Regions from separate parts of the Serratia sp. NCCP-200 genome, predicted to be linked through region 3. Evidence: predicted binding sites of a transcription regulator. Region 3 holds the regulator's gene; each other region holds the start of a gene.
The links. Region 3 encodes PhoB, which activates phosphate uptake and scavenging genes when phosphate is short. Its sites were predicted from a motif close to CTGTCATAAAACTGNCNNAT; they were not measured.
Positions count from the first base shown of each region.

Region 1: AC6HVW_RS23220 (MIP/aquaporin family protein) is a predicted target of PhoB. The motif match lies at 2,036-2,055, and genes of this name have one in related genera.
Region 2: pstS (phosphate ABC transporter substrate-binding protein PstS) is a predicted target of PhoB. The motif match lies at 3,559-3,578, and genes of this name have one in related genera.

Region 1 covers NZ_BAAKUJ010000009.1:157,904-162,968, forward strand. Annotated here, with positions in the region: gene glpK (glycerol kinase GlpK) at 1-931, opposite strand, end outside; gene AC6HVW_RS23220 (MIP/aquaporin family protein) at 975-1,820, opposite strand; gene zapB (septal ring assembly protein ZapB) at 2,342-2,581, shown strand; gene rraA (ribonuclease E activity regulator RraA) at 2,636-3,121, opposite strand; gene AC6HVW_RS23235 (1,4-dihydroxy-2-naphthoate polyprenyltransferase) at 3,226-4,143, opposite strand; gene hslU (ATP-dependent protease ATPase subunit HslU) at 4,241-5,065, opposite strand, start outside.
Region 2 covers NZ_BAAKUJ010000011.1:49,593-54,657, forward strand. Annotated here, with positions in the region: gene glmS (glutamine--fructose-6-phosphate transaminase (isomerizing)) at 1-1,009, shown strand, start outside; gene AC6HVW_RS24465 (ATP-grasp domain-containing protein) at 1,132-2,247, shown strand; gene AC6HVW_RS24470 (GNAT family N-acetyltransferase) at 2,249-3,328, shown strand; gene pstS (phosphate ABC transporter substrate-binding protein PstS) at 3,656-4,696, shown strand; gene pstC (phosphate ABC transporter permease PstC) at 4,787-5,065, shown strand, end outside.
Region 3 covers NZ_BAAKUJ010000008.1:162,083-167,147, forward strand. Annotated here, with positions in the region: gene sbcC (exonuclease subunit SbcC) at 1-41, opposite strand, end outside; gene sbcD (exonuclease subunit SbcD) at 38-1,267, opposite strand; gene phoB (phosphate response regulator transcription factor PhoB) at 1,492-2,181, shown strand; gene phoR (phosphate regulon sensor histidine kinase PhoR) at 2,206-3,522, shown strand; gene AC6HVW_RS22185 (PstS family phosphate ABC transporter substrate-binding protein) at 3,536-4,474, shown strand; partial or broken gene AC6HVW_RS22190 (cobalamin-independent methionine synthase II family protein) at 4,663-5,065, shown strand, end outside.

The DNA of each region.
Region 1 (5,065 bases), on a different contig from region 3:
CAATAAACACCGCACCTTCCAGCGCATAGTTCACTTCCCCGCGTGGGCCGCAGGCGATGGTAGTCAGCAGGCCGTGGCTGGAGCGTACTGCCTCTTTGCCAGTATTCATCAACAGGAAGCAGCCGGTGCCGTAGGTGTTTTTCGCCATCCCCGGCTGAACGCAGAGTTGGCCATACAGCGCCGCCTGCTGGTCACCGGCGATCCCGGCGATAGGAATACGCGTCCCGCCTTTACCCCCGATGTTGGTCTGGCCATACACTTCGGAAGAAGGGCGGACTGCTGGCAGCATGGCGCGTGGGATGTCCAGCGCTTCCAGCATACGATCGTCCCAGTCCAGCTCATGGATGTTGAACATCATGGTACGCGAGGCGTTGGTGTAGTCGGTCACGTGAACCCGCCCTTGGGTCATCTTCCACACCAGCCAGGTGTCGACGGTACCAAACAGCAGTTCACCGCGCTTGGCACGTTCGCGCGCGCCTTCGACGTGGTCGAGGATCCATTTGACCTTGGTGCCCGAGAAGTAAGGGTCAACCACCAGGCCGGTATTGTGGCGGATATACTCTTCCAGGCCATCACGCTTGAGTTTTTCACAGATGTCGGCGGTGCGACGGCACTGCCAGACGATCGCGTTATAAATCGGCTTCCCGGTCTCTTTTTCCCAGACGATGGTGGTTTCACGCTGGTTGGTAATGCCGATCCCGGCGATTTGGTCAGAACTGATATCGGCCTTGGCCAGCACTTCGACCAAGGTGGAACTTTGTGAGGACCAGATTTCCATCGGGTCGTGCTCTACCCAGCCGGCCTTCGGGTAGATCTGCGTAAATTCACGCTGTGAAACCGCAACAATATTGGCATCGTGATCGAGCACTACGGCACGTGAACTGGTGGTTCCCTGGTCGAGGGCGACAATGTATTTTTTTTCGGTTGTCATAATTTTGAGTCCTACTGTGGTTAACCGTTTAAAGCCGTGCCAATCACGCTTTACGTTGTTCTGGTTTAGGGGCGGGTTGCTCTTCCTCGAAGCAAACGTCACAAGGCAGATGGCGACCGATCAGCGCGCGATAACCAAAGGCGCCCAAACCTGCACCGACGATAGGGCCGAAGATAGGCACCAGGAAATAAGGGATGTCGCGAGCGCCGGTGAAGGCCACGTTGCCCCAGCCTGCCAGATAGGCGAACACTTTCGGGCCAAAGTCACGCGCCGGGTTCAGTGCAAAGCCGGTTAATGGTCCCATAGAGGCACCGATAACGGCAATCAGAATACCGATCAACAGCGGTGCCAGCGGGCCGCGTGGAATGCCGTTGCCGTCGTCTGTCAGTGCCAGGATCAGGCACATCAGGATGGCGGTGATCACGGTTTCTACCAGGAAGGCCTGGCCGACGGAGATATGTGCGTTGGGATACGTCGAGAAAATGCCGGCCAATTCGAGGCTTTCGTTGCTGCCACGCACCATCTGGTGGGCGGCTTCAAAATCGAAGAACAGGCTGTAATACAGCCCGTAGACCAGTGCTGCCGCGCAAAAGGCCCCCGCAATCTGCGCAACGATGTAAGGGAGTACTTTGCGTCCATCAAAGCAGGCGAACAGCCACAGCGCGAGCGTGACGGCCGGGTTCAGGTGAGCACCGGAAATGGCGGCGGTCAGATAGATGGCCATCGCCACCCCCAGGCCCCAAATGATGCTGATTTCCCATTGGCCGAAGCTGGCACCTGCCAGTTTCAGCGCTGCAACACAGCCTACACCAAAGAAAATCAACAGACCGGTGCCGAGGAATTCAGCGATGCACTGGCCTTTTAAGGTCGGACTGATGGTTTGGCTCATAATATTATTGTCCTGCAGACGACGGTTATAGGTTATCTAGGCTTGGCGCGTTGGCGTTTTGGCCTTGAGCTACAGAGTTTTTCTTCACGTCCTCTTATCGGTTGAGGATGTGATGTAAATTTATCGTTAACGAGCATAAACGAGAAATAGCGAAATCAAAATGTGTGTACTTCGTCATAAAATTGAGCGAATTCGCGTTGTTCGGTGTTCTTTCTGCGCCATAAAACGGTGATCTGACCAGTTATTTTGTCTCTATTTGTTAACAACCCTGCCGTTTGGCAGCGGTGACTTTCAGCTTTGACCGATAGCCAGGGTAGGAAAATTGCAACAGAGTGCGCGTTGGGTCGGTATGTTGCTAGACACTGGGGGGCTGGCTACTTACAATCGTTTTTATTGCGGGAAAGGTTTTATCGAAACAGGCGCTGGGCCTGTTGGTTACGCGAGCATATTCGCAGTCGCTGCAGCTAAGGTTGCGGCGCTACTTATGGATGTACGCCTTGCTATCATGAGGGGACTGAAGAATGTCATTTGAAGTATTTGAAAAACTGGAAGCAAAAGTTCAGCAGGCGATCGATACCATCACGCTGTTGCAGATGGAAATTGAAGAGCTGAAAGAGAAAAACAATTCCCTGTCTCAGGAAGTTCAGAGCGCTGCGGGTAACCACGAGTCACTGGTGCGTGAAAACCAGCAGCTGAAAGAAGAGCAGCACGTGTGGCAAGATCGCCTGCGCGCATTGCTGGGTAAAATGGAAGAAGTCTGATCCATTAGCACCAACGAAAAGGGCGCCTCAGGCGCCCTTTGTCATTTTCTGCGGTTACTCGATATCGAGCGGATCTTCAGAAAGGATGATGCCGGTGTTGTCGGCATACAGATGATCGCCAGAGAAGAAGGTCACACCGCCAAAATTCACGCGGATATCACTTTCGCCTATCGCTTCGCTGGTGGCACCTACCGGGATCGCTGCCATCGCCTGAATGCCGATGTCCAGTTCTTCCAGATCGTCCACCTGGCGCACCGCACCGTAAACCACGATGCCTTCCCATTCGTTCTGAGTCGCCAGACGGGCCAGCTCCGCGTCGATCAGGGCACGGCGTACAGAGCCGCCGCCGTCGATCACTAACACGCGGCCACGGCCGTTTTCTTCGAGCAGTTCAAACAGCAGGCCGTTATCCTCGAAGCATTTCACCGTAGTGATTTGCCCGCCAAATGAAGTACGCCCGCCAAAGTTGGAGAACAGAGGCTCAACTACGTTGACCTCTTCCTGATAGATATCGCAAAGTTCGGAAGTATCGTATTTCATAGGATTTTACGTCTGTTTGCCGCTGGAATAACCAGTATATCCCTTTATTCGCCCCGTTGGCAAAATCATCAGTGCCAGGATGCGTTCTGGTACGCAAGTCTCAGCTAACTGAGCACCACGCCAATCGCAAACAGCACGTTGGCGAGCAAGGCGGCCTTGACCATATGTTCCAGCATCGGACGCATACCGACGGCCGTAGGGTCACGTAAGACACGCATACCGTGGCGATACAGAAACGGGATTGCCAGCACAAACAGCCAGCCCCATAGGCTGTGCAGGTTAAGCAGGGTAAACAGGGCAAAGCAGACCACGGCGGCAATCAGCAGCGTTGCGTGGTAATAGCGCGCATTCTGTGGGCCAAGGCGGACGGCCAGGGTATTTTTGCCGTTAGCGCGGTCACTTTCGATATCGCGCAGATTATTGATGTTCAACACCGCCGCTGCGAGCAGACCACAGGCGGTGGCTGGCAACATCACGACGCTATCGAAAGTGTGAGTCTGTAGATAGTAAGTGCCTGCCACGCTGAGCCAGCCGAAAAATACCAATACCGAAATATCGCCCAGTCCCAGATAACCGTAAGGTTTGGTGCCAACGGTGTAGGTAATGGCTGCGATAATCGCTAGCCCGCCCAGCACCAGGAAGCCCACCACATCGCTGGGTTTTTCACAGGCGACGGCGATTAGCCAGCAACCGGAAATGGCGATCAGCACTACTGTCAGCATCAAGGCCCGTTTCATCTGGCTTTGGGTGATCATGCCCTTTTGCATGCCGCGCAACGGACCGATACGGTCTTCTTTATCGCTGCCTTTTACCGCATCACCGTAATCGTTGGCCAGGTTGGAGAGGATCTGCAGCAGACCTGCGGTCAGCAGAGCCAACAGCGCCACGCCGGGCTTCAGGCTGCCCTGCCAGGCGGCGATCGCGGAACCGACAACGATGGAGGCAAAGGCCAATGGCAGGGTTCGTGGTCGTAAACTTTCCAGCCAGGCTCTGGCCGGGGTGGTGGTGGTTGATGAGCTCATATTTCGCTTCAGTAAGTCAAAAGACGGTGTCCGTTAAAAATAAATGTGGGAGGCAATGCCTCCCACAAAGATAACTGACAGGACAGTGATAGAGCGATTATAGGATAAAACGACTCAGATCTTCATCCGCTACCAGTTCATCCAGATGATTGCGCACGTATTCGGCGTCAATTGTAATGGATTGGCCGCCAATTTCACTCGCATCGTACGAAATATCTTCCATCAGACGCTCCAGCACGGTGTGCAAACGACGTGCGCCGATGTTTTCGGTGCTTTCGTTAACCTGCCAGGCGGCTTCAGCGATGCGGCGGATACCGTCAGCGGTGAAATCGATGGTGACGCCTTCGGTGGCCATCAACGCTTTGTACTGCTCGGTAAGCGACGCGCTTGGCTCGGTCAGGATACGTTCAAAATCTTCCGTGGTCAGCGCTTGCAGCTCAACGCGGATTGGCAGACGGCCTTGCAGTTCCGGGATCAGGTCGGAAGGGCTGGCGGTCTGGAACGCGCCGGAGGCGATAAACAGAATGTGATCGGTTTTCACCATGCCGTGCTTGGTTGATACCGTACAGCCTTCCACCAACGGTAGCAGGTCGCGCTGGACGCCCTCGCGGGACACGTCCGGGCCGGAGCTCTGGCCACTGCGCTTACAGATTTTGTCGATCTCATCGATAAACACGATACCGTGCTGCTCAACGGCTTCCACCGCCTGCTCTTTCAGCTCTTCCGGGTTTACCAGCTTGGCCGCTTCTTCTTCGATCAGCAGCTTGAAGGCTTCCTTGATCTTCACTTTACGCGGTTTCTGCTTCTGCCCACCGAGGTTCTGGAACATCGATTGCAGCTGGTTGGTCATCTCTTCCATACCCGGAGGAGCCATGATTTCCACGCCCATCGGGGCCGAAGCCAGATCGATTTCGATTTCTTT
Region 2 (5,065 bases), on a different contig from region 3:
TGGCAAGATCGACCTGAGTGAGCTTGGCCCGCACGCCGACGAGCTGCTGTCAAAAGTGCAGCACGTGCAGATCATCGCCTGTGGGACTTCCTACCACTCCGGGATGGTGGCGCGTTACTGGTTCGAGGCGTTGGCCGGTGTGCCTTGTGACGTCGAGATCGCCTCTGAATTCCGTTATCGCAAGTCAGCGGTACGCCCAGGCAGCCTGATCATCACCCTGTCTCAATCCGGTGAGACAGCCGATACGCTGGCAGCGCTGCGCCTGTCCAAAGAGCTGGGCTATTTGGGTTCTCTGGCGGTGTGCAACGTGGCGGGTTCTTCGCTGGTGCGTGAATCCGATCTGGCGCTGATGACCAAGGCCGGTACCGAAATTGGTGTTGCTTCAACCAAAGCCTTTACCACCCAGCTTGCTGTATTGCTGATGCTGGTGGCGCGTTTGGGCCGCCTGAAAGGGATGGCGGAAAGCGTAGAGCATGACATTGTGCACGGTCTGCAAGCGCTGCCTGCGCGTATCGAGCAGATGCTGTCACTGGATAAGAGCATCGAAGCGCTGGCGGAAGGTTTCTCTGATAAACATCATGCTCTGTTCCTTGGCCGCGGCGATCAATACCCGATCGCGATGGAAGGGGCGCTGAAGCTCAAAGAGATTTCCTATATCCACGCAGAGGCATACGCCGCCGGTGAGCTTAAGCACGGCCCGCTGGCGTTGATCGATGCCGACATGCCGGTGATCGTGGTTGCGCCTAACAACGAGCTGTTGGAGAAGCTTAAATCCAATATCGAAGAGGTACGTGCTCGTGGTGGCCAGCTGTATGTGTTCGCCGATCAGGATGCCGGCTTCGTCAGCAGCGAAGGGATGACCATCATCCCACTGCCGCACGTGGAAGAAATCGTTGCACCGATCTTCTACACCGTGCCGTTGCAGCTTTTGTCCTATTACGTCGCCCTGATCAAAGGTACCGATGTGGATCAGCCACGTAACCTGGCGAAGTCGGTTACCGTGGAATAATCATTAACCTTCCTGCTATGAATACCGTGTTGGGTGACTCAACACGGTATTTTTTTCGCCCCAGTTTTACCATTAACGCTATGATTGGCGGGTGATGCTACAGGGAAGGGTATACGTAGATAATGAATATTTTGATTACTGGAGCACGGGCTCCGGTCGCAATAGAGTGGGCACGTATTGCGTTGCGCAGCGGGCACCGCGTCTGGTTGGCGGACAGCCTTAAATGGCCGCTGGGCCGCTTTTTACAAGGGATTGAAGGTTATCTACGGCTTCCCTCCCCGCGCCAGGACCTTGCCGGTTATCAACAGCAGCTGCAAGGTTATCTCGATCAACATGACATTGGGCTGCTTATCCCCACCTGTGAAGAGATCTTCTACCTCTCTCAGGCGTTTGCTGCGTATATCGGGCCTACCGAGTGGCTGATGCCTGAACGGCGGTTGCTATTTGAACTGCATCATAAGTACCAAAGCCTGAGCCTGTTAACGGGATTGGGTGAGGTGCGGACTCCCGCGACCCGATTACTGAACTCTTGCTCGCAAATTGCCGACAATCCCCAGACCATTTTGAAACCGGTTTATTCACGCTTTGGTCGCCAAGTGATCCGTACGCCAAAACCGGGTGTATTGAACGATCGGCAGCTCAACGAGCATATCCCCTGGGTGCAGCAGCAGAAATTAAACGGCGTGGCATTGTGCAACTATGCCGTTTTTGAGCACGGCAGGCTGATCGTGCATCAGGCTTATCAACCCAAATATTGCTTCAATCAGGCTGCAGGCAGCTACTTTGTTCCCCATCAGGATCGGCGGCTGGACGACTTTGTGCTCCAGTTTGGGGAAAAAACCGGCTTTCATGGCCAGGTGGCGTTCGATTTTATCGAACAGGACGGGGTGATTTTTGTTATTGAGTGTAATCCCAGGGCCACCAGCGGCCTACATTTGCTGGGGGCTCAAATGTCCATCGCTGCCGATGGGCAATTGCAATACCAGCCAGCGCCGCCCAAGGCAGGACATGTGGGCGTGATCATACTGTTATTCTTTGCCTGGCAGGCTTGGCGCGATAAGCAGTTGGTGACGCTATGGCGGGACTTTCGCCAAGCGCCTAATCTGCTCAACGATCACCGTTGGCCGATAAGTGCCGGAGCCCAGTGGTGTGCATTGTTGGAAATGGGATACCGCAGCTTGCGTTATCGGCGGCCTCTCACCGATGCCAGCACCTTCGACATCGAGTGGGATGGCTAGCATGGAACAGGTTAATCATTGGCAGCGCCTGCAAGTGACCCTGTTGCAACAGCCAGGCATGATTGCCAATCTTCAGACGTCGATGACCGAGTATCAACAGGATGGCTTCTGGATACCGGCGACGGTCAATGATTACGTGCCCGGTAATTGCTATGTGGTTTCCCCGCTGGCGCTGATCGTCGATTACGCGCGGGATGAAATTATCAAAATCGATAACAGCGCGTTGCGGGCGCTGTGCAATGGGCTGACGCTGTTGCTGAAGTGGCCCTTATTGCTGGCACACGTCGATCGGCTCCAGGTGCTGAATAATCAGTGCCTTTCCACCAATATGACCAGCAGCCACTGGCAATCCCTGGATACCGACACGTTGCGGCAACAGGCATTGCAGCGCTATCCCCGGCATACTTTGATGATCCGTTCGCTCAATGGGCAGCAGACCCCCGAGTTGTTGGCGCGGCTTTCCCGGCAAGGTTGGCTGCCTATCGTCAGCCGTCAGGTTTATTGCCTGGACGATCCTTTACGCTGGTGGGGAAAAATCAATGCGCGCCGGGATGACAAACTGCTGCATCAGATGGGATGGGAGTTCAAACGGTTGTCTGTCGATGATCCCGAGCAGATGCAGTGTGCCGAACGCCTTTATAACCAGCTCTACTTGGATAAATACAGCCGCCAGAATGTGCAGTTCACCGCCGGTTATTTATCTCAGGCCTCGCAGCTTGGTGTGTTGCAACTGTACGGCTTGTTCCACCAGCAGCAAATGGTGGGGGTGTTGGGAATGGTTCAGTTGGAACAGACGGTAACGGTGCCGATCGTCGGCTATCGGACGGAATTACCCGCATCATTGGCGCTATATCGTCGTCTGATCGCCTTTGCGTTACGCTACACCATGGATCGTAAGCTGTTTCTCAATTTGAGTTCTGGCGCGCCAGATTTTAAGCGGGTTCGCGGTTGCCAACCGGTGATTGAATACAGCATGGTTTATGTCCGGCACCTGAACGTTTATCAGCGTAGCATTTGGACGGTAATTTCCTGGCTTTCCCGCAAGGTCTATCAGCCGTTATTGGAACGCTATCAGTTATGAATATTACTAAGATATCGCCCTGCAACTTGGGGATAGTGCGCCAACGATTGGCAATATGACAAGCGTGTAAAAAAGAGCGAAAACTGCTCATATTCAGAGAGGTAGTGCAGCAACAGGCAGGTTTTTGCAGATTGGTTTTCGGCTAAGAATGACGTCATCTCACTGATTTTAATCAAATAAATATCAATCACTCTCCACTGTAATATAACTGTCATATTTCGTACATTTTACTGTCACCAAACTGTCCTATTTTCCCTCCTGCAGCAATACTTACTCTGATGAAAACGACTCAACGTCGATTTTTGAAATATCCCATTAGGAGGGATTATGAAACTGATGCGTACCACCGTCGCCAGTATTGTGGCAGCGACTTTCTCTTTGGCCTCTGTGTCCGCCTTCGCTGCTGCTAGCCTGACCGGTGCAGGTGCGACATTCCCCGCTCCGGTGTATGCCAAGTGGGCAGATTCTTATCAGAAAGAAACCGGCAACAAGGTTAACTATCAGGGGATCGGTTCCTCTGGTGGTGTGAAGCAAATCATCGCCAACACCGTTGACTTTGGTGCTTCTGATGCCCCGCTGTCCGATGAAAAACTGGCTGCGGACGGCCTGTTCCAGTTCCCTACCGTGATCGGTGGCGTGGTACTGGCGGTGAATATTCCGGGCATCAAATCCGGTGAGCTGACTCTGGATGGTCAAACCCTGGGTGATATCTACCTGGGCAACATCAAAAAATGGAATGACCCGGCGATCGTTAAGCTGAACCCGGGCGTCAAGCTGCCGGATCAGGCTATCGCCGTGGTGCGTCGTGCTGATGGTTCCGGGACTTCTTTCGTCTTCACCAGCTATCTGGCCAAGGCTAACGCGCAGTGGAAAGAGAAAATTGGTGCAGGCTCAACCGTAAACTGGCCAACCGGCCTGGGTGGCAAGGGCAATGACGGCATCGCCGCGTTCGTTCAGCGTCTGCCTGGCTCTATCGGCTATGTTGAATACGCTTACGCCAAGCAGAACAACCTGGCCTACACTAAATTAGTGTCTGCCGATGGCAAAGCGGTTAGCCCAACCGAAGAGAGCTTCAGCGCCGCAGCCAAAGGCGCGGATTGGAGCAAAACCTTCGCGCAGGACCTGACCAACCAGAAAGGCGACAACGTCTGGCCAATCACCTCCACCACCTTCATCCTGGTGCACAAAGAGCAGAAGAAGCCTGAGCAGGGCGCAGAAGTGCTGAAGTTCTTTGACTGGGCCTACAAGACCGGTGCCAAACAGGCCAGCGAACTGGATTACGCCGCCTTGCCTGCCGAAGTGGTTGAGCAAATCCGTGCTGCCTGGAAGACCAACATCAAAGACAGCTCCGGTAAGGCCTTGTTCTAACAACGTAGGGGGTGCGGAAAACCGCGCCTCAACCTGACTGTCGGGGCCTGGCGTGCCAGGCCCTCCAAGCTTTAAACAGAAGAGTAATCTATGGCTGAGTACAAGCCGACCATGAAAGCACCGGGTAAAAACGGTGACATCATCTTCAGCGCGCTGGTCAGACTGGCGGCGCTGATTACCCTATTGTTGCTGGGCGGCATCATCGTTTCGCTGATTATCGCCTCCTGGCCCAGTATGCAGAAATTCGGTTTTGCCTTCCTGTGGACCAAAGAGTGGGATGCGCCAGCCGAGCAGTTTGGTGCGCTGGTGCCGATCTACGGCACGGTCGTCACCTCGGTGATTGCGCTGATTATCGCCGTTCCGGTCAGT
Region 3 (5,065 bases):
AGCGAGTTCAGGTTTTTCAGCCTTAGGCTCAGGATCTTCATGCTGATGGCTCCTCATGGTGATGCAAGGTTTCTACCACCTGCTGGAACATCTGCCGCATCTGTTGTTGGCGCGGTTCGGCCATCTCGGCTTCCAACGCCAACCGGCGCTCGAAGACTTCGCCCACGCTTAATTCATTCAAGGTTTCTTTATCCTGCTGGGCAATGGTCTGGCTACGTTGCTCTTTACTGCGTCGCAGCAGCACCACTTCAACCGGTAAATCTTCCGCCAACTGTTGGATGCGGCGCTGAATATCGCTGAGGTAATCCTGGGTGGCCACTTCGATATCCAGCCAAACCGGAAGTTCGCCCTGATAATCGGCAAACTGCTGTAATTGCGCCTCGATTTGCTGCAAATTACCTTTGATCAGCTGCATGGGCTGGAAGGTTGGGATCTCCAGTGGCGTGATCTGTTGCAATGCTCCGTCGGCAAAATCGACCATAAACACGCTTTTGGCTTTGCCTAACTCGTCAAAGCTCAGTGGGATTGGCGAGCCGCTGTAGCGGATGTGCTCGGATTTGGCGACGTTCTGCGCACGATGGATATGCCCCAACGCAATGTAATCGGCAGGAGGGAACGCTTGAGCCGGGAAAGCGTCCAGCGTGCCGATATAGATATCCCGTACCGAATCCGAGGTGGTGACGCCTACTGTGGTTAAATGGCCAGTGGCGACGATCGGCAGTGGCAAACCCAACGCATCACGGCGCGCACAAGCTGCCTGATACAGGTTTTGGTAATGCTCGGCGATGGCTTCTTGCAGGGCCTGCTGCTTTTGGTTGCCAGACTCACCGGCGCGGCTGGTGAGCAGATCCCGTGGGCGCAGGAACGGGATGGCGCAGAGCACCGCACCAGGTTGGCCATCAAGCTGGTTGAGCACCACGATTTGCTGCTCAAGCTCGCTTTGCGCGTTGGCAATCACGGTGGTGTTCAGGCAGGAAAGCAGCTCACGCGATTCATTCAGCGTGGCTACGGAGTCGTGGTTGCCGCCCAGCACTACCAGTTGGCAGCCGGTGCGTTGCAGCTCCACCACAAAGCGGTTGTACAGCTCGCGGGCGTAGCTGGGTGGGGAGCCGGTATCGAACAAATCGCCTGCGACGATCAGCGCATCCACCCGCTGCTGTTCCACCTGTTCGATCAGCCAACCTAAGAAGGCCTGATGCTCGGCGGCGCGGCTTTTGGTGAAAAAGTACTGGCCCAAATGCCAGTCGGAGGTATGGATCAGGCGCATAAAACTCCCAGGGCGACAACATAATGGCGACGATTATAAAGGGGGGGATCTCTCCTGTCGTGGCTCAATCAAGCAGGGAGCCGAATGATTTTTGTTTGCCGTCAGAAATAATCGCTATGCTTACTGCCATTAATGGGGCTTTTTTTTCATAAAAGTGTCACAAAACTGACGCATAATGGCGACCGCAATCAACTGAGATCGCTAACACATTGGCAGGATTGACGATGGCAAGACGCATACTGGTGGTGGAAGACGAAGCGCCGATCCGTGAGATGGTGTGCTTTGTGTTGGAACAGAATGGTTACCAACCGTTGGAAGCCGAGGATTATGACAGTGCCGTCACGCGCCTGTCTGAGCCGTTCCCTGATTTGGTGTTACTGGACTGGATGTTACCGGGGGGATCCGGCATTCAGTTTATCAAGCATATGAAGCGCGAGGCGATGACCCGGGACATCCCGGTGATGATGCTGACCGCGCGCGGTGAAGAAGAAGATCGGGTACGTGGCCTGGAGGTTGGCGCGGATGATTACATCACCAAACCTTTCTCGCCCAAGGAGTTGGTGGCACGTATCAAGGCGGTGATGCGCCGTATTTCACCGATGGCAGTAGAAGAAGTGATTGAAATGCAGGGGCTAAGCCTGGATCCTTCCTCGCACCGGGTGATGGCCAATGAGCAGGCGCTGGAGATGGGGCCGACCGAGTTCAAACTGCTGCACTTCTTTATGACTCATCCGGAGCGTGTTTATAGCCGCGAACAGTTGCTTAATCACGTCTGGGGCACTAACGTTTATGTGGAAGACCGCACCGTTGATGTGCATATCCGCCGGCTGCGTAAGGCGCTGGAGACCAGTGGTCATGACAAGATGGTTCAAACCGTTCGCGGCACCGGTTATCGGTTCTCAACGCGCTACTGATCGCACTGCGCTGGAGAGGTTACCGTGCTAGAACGTTTATCGTGGAAGAGGCTGGCGCTGGAGCTGGCCCTTTTCTGCCTGCCTGCCTTATTGCTGGGGCTGATTTTCGGTTATCTGCCCTGGCTGCTGTTGGTTTCGGTGCTGGCCGCGCTGGCCTGGAACTTCTATAACCAACTCAAACTTTCCCACTGGCTGTGGGTGGACCGCAGCATGACGCCGCCGCCGGGCCGCTGGAGCTGGGAGCCGCTGTTCTATGGTCTGTACCAGATGCAGCAGCGTAACCGTCGCCGCCGTCGTGAGCTGGCGCTGTTGATCAAACGCTTTCGCAGCGGGGCCGAATCCTTACCGGATGCGGTGGTGATGACCACCGTTGAGGGCAATATCTTCTGGTGTAACGGCCTGGCACAGCATCTGCTGGGCTTTCGCTGGCCGGAAGATAACGGCCAACACATTCTCAACCTGCTGCGCTATCCGGAATTCAGCCATTATCTGCAACAGCAAGAATTTACCCGGCCGCTGACGTTACAGCTGAATAACGAGCACTTTGTCGAATTCCGTATCATGCCGTATTCCGAAGGCCAACTGCTGATGGTGGCACGTGATGTGACCCAGATGCGTCAACTGGAGGGGGCCAGACGCAACTTCTTTGCCAACGTCAGTCATGAGCTACGTACGCCGCTAACGGTGCTGCAAGGCTATCTGGAAATGATGAGCGATGAAGAGCTGGATGGTTCGCTGCGTGGCAAAGCCTTGGGCACCATGCAAGAGCAGACCAAACGCATGGATGGGTTGGTAAAGCAGTTGCTCACGCTCTCCAGGATCGAGGCCGCGCCAAACGTGGATATGAACGAGAAGGTCGATATTCCGTTAATGCTGCGGGTATTGCAGCGTGAGGCGCAATCGCTCAGCGGTAGTAATCACCAGATCAATTTCCGGGTGAATGAAAATCTGCAAGTGTTCGGTAATGAGGATCAGCTGCGCAGCGCGGTTTCCAATCTGGTGTACAACGCTGTCAACCATACTCCGGCGGGTACCAACATCGAAGTGAGCTGGCAGCAGACGCCGCACGGGGCCCAGTTCCAGGTCAGCGATAACGGGCCGGGCATCGGTGCCGAGCATATCCCACGCCTGACCGAGCGTTTCTATCGCGTGGATAAAGCACGTTCGCGCCAGACCGGCGGCAGTGGACTCGGGTTGGCGATCGTGAAGCATGCGCTCAGCCATCATGATTCGCGGCTGGAGATCCTCAGCGAGCCAGGCATCGGCACCCGTTTCATTTTTACCTTGCCTAACCGGTTGATTGTTCCCGCGGCTTTAGCAGAGAATGCGGTGAAAAATTAACAGGTAGCCCGCCATGAATCGATTTACCCAAGCTTTGCTGCTTTGCCTGCTGTTGTCGGTTGGCCGCGGGGCCGTGGCTGCACCGGACGGCATGCTTTCCGGTAACCTGTCCAGCGTAGGTTCCGACACCCTGGCCAACCTGATGGCGCTGTGGGGGCAGGATTTCAGCCGGCACTATCCCAACGTGAACTTGCAACTGCAGGCTGCCGGTTCCTCGACGGCACCCACCGCATTGGCGGCAGGAGCTGCACAGCTTGGACCAATGAGCCGGCCAATGAAGGCGGCGGAGGTGTCGGCATTTGAGCACCGCTATGGCTATGCGCCGCTGGCGGTGCCGGTCGCGGTTGATGCGCTGGTGGTGCTGGTGCATCAGGACAATCCGCTACGTGGGTTGAATCTGCAACAGCTGGATCAAATCTTTTCCGCTACCCGCCGCTGCGGGGAAAACACGCCGATTAACCGCTGGGGAGAGCTGGGGCTGCAGGGCGGCTGGCAGCAGCGTGCCTTGCAACGCTTTGGCCGCAACTCCGCCTCGGGTACCTATGGGTATTTCAAACTGCGTGCGTTATGCGGTGGTGATTTTATGGCGCGGGTGAATGAACTGCCGGGGTCGGCCTCGGTGGTGCAGGCGGTGGCCGGATCGTTAAACGGCATTGGCTATGCCAGCATCGGTTTTCGTGCCAGCGGGGTGCGGCTGTTGCCCCTGGCAGAAACGGGTGACCGTTATGTTGAACCTAGCGAAACCAACGTGCGTAACGGCAGCTATCCGTTGGCGCGCTACCTGTATATCTACATCAACAAAGCTCCCAACCAGCCGCTGGAACCTCTGACGGCGGCATTCCTCGACCGTGTACTGTCTGCGCAGGGGCAGGAGCTGGTAAATCACGACGGCTATCTGCCGCTGCCGCCGGCTACGCTGCGCAAAACCCGTACGCTCCTGGGGCTGGATTAGTCCGGCCAACTTGAATTTAATTCAACACCAATGAAAATTTCTCCATTGCCGGGTGACCGGTGACATGAAAGGATGCACTCAAGCAGTGTAGACGTCTGGATGTCTATTTGTAACCCGGCGTAATAATTCAACTTGTCAATGATTGGAACTGATGGCGGCTAGCCCTCAGTGCATCATCGGAGCAGAACATGTCCAAAGCCAGCCATGCCTTTCACGCCGACGTTGTCGGTAGCCTGTTGCGCCCTGCGGCGCTGAAAACGGCCCGTCAGCAGTTTCAGAATGGTGAGATTGACGCGGCTCATCTGCGTGCAGTAGAAAACGAGTAAATCCGCCACATTGTTGGCAAACAGCAAGAGATCGGCTTACAGGTCGTGACAGATGGCGAGTTCCGTCGCGCCTGGTGGCACTTCGACTTCCTTGAAGGGCTTGATGGTGTAGAAGGCTACGACGTGGAGCAGGGCATTCAGTTTAACGGCGTGCAAACCAAAGCCCGCAGCATCAAGGTGACCGGCAAACTGGGTTTTAGCAACCATCCGATGCTGGAGGATTTCCGTTTTCTGAAAAGCGTAGCCGGTGATGCTGTACCGAAGA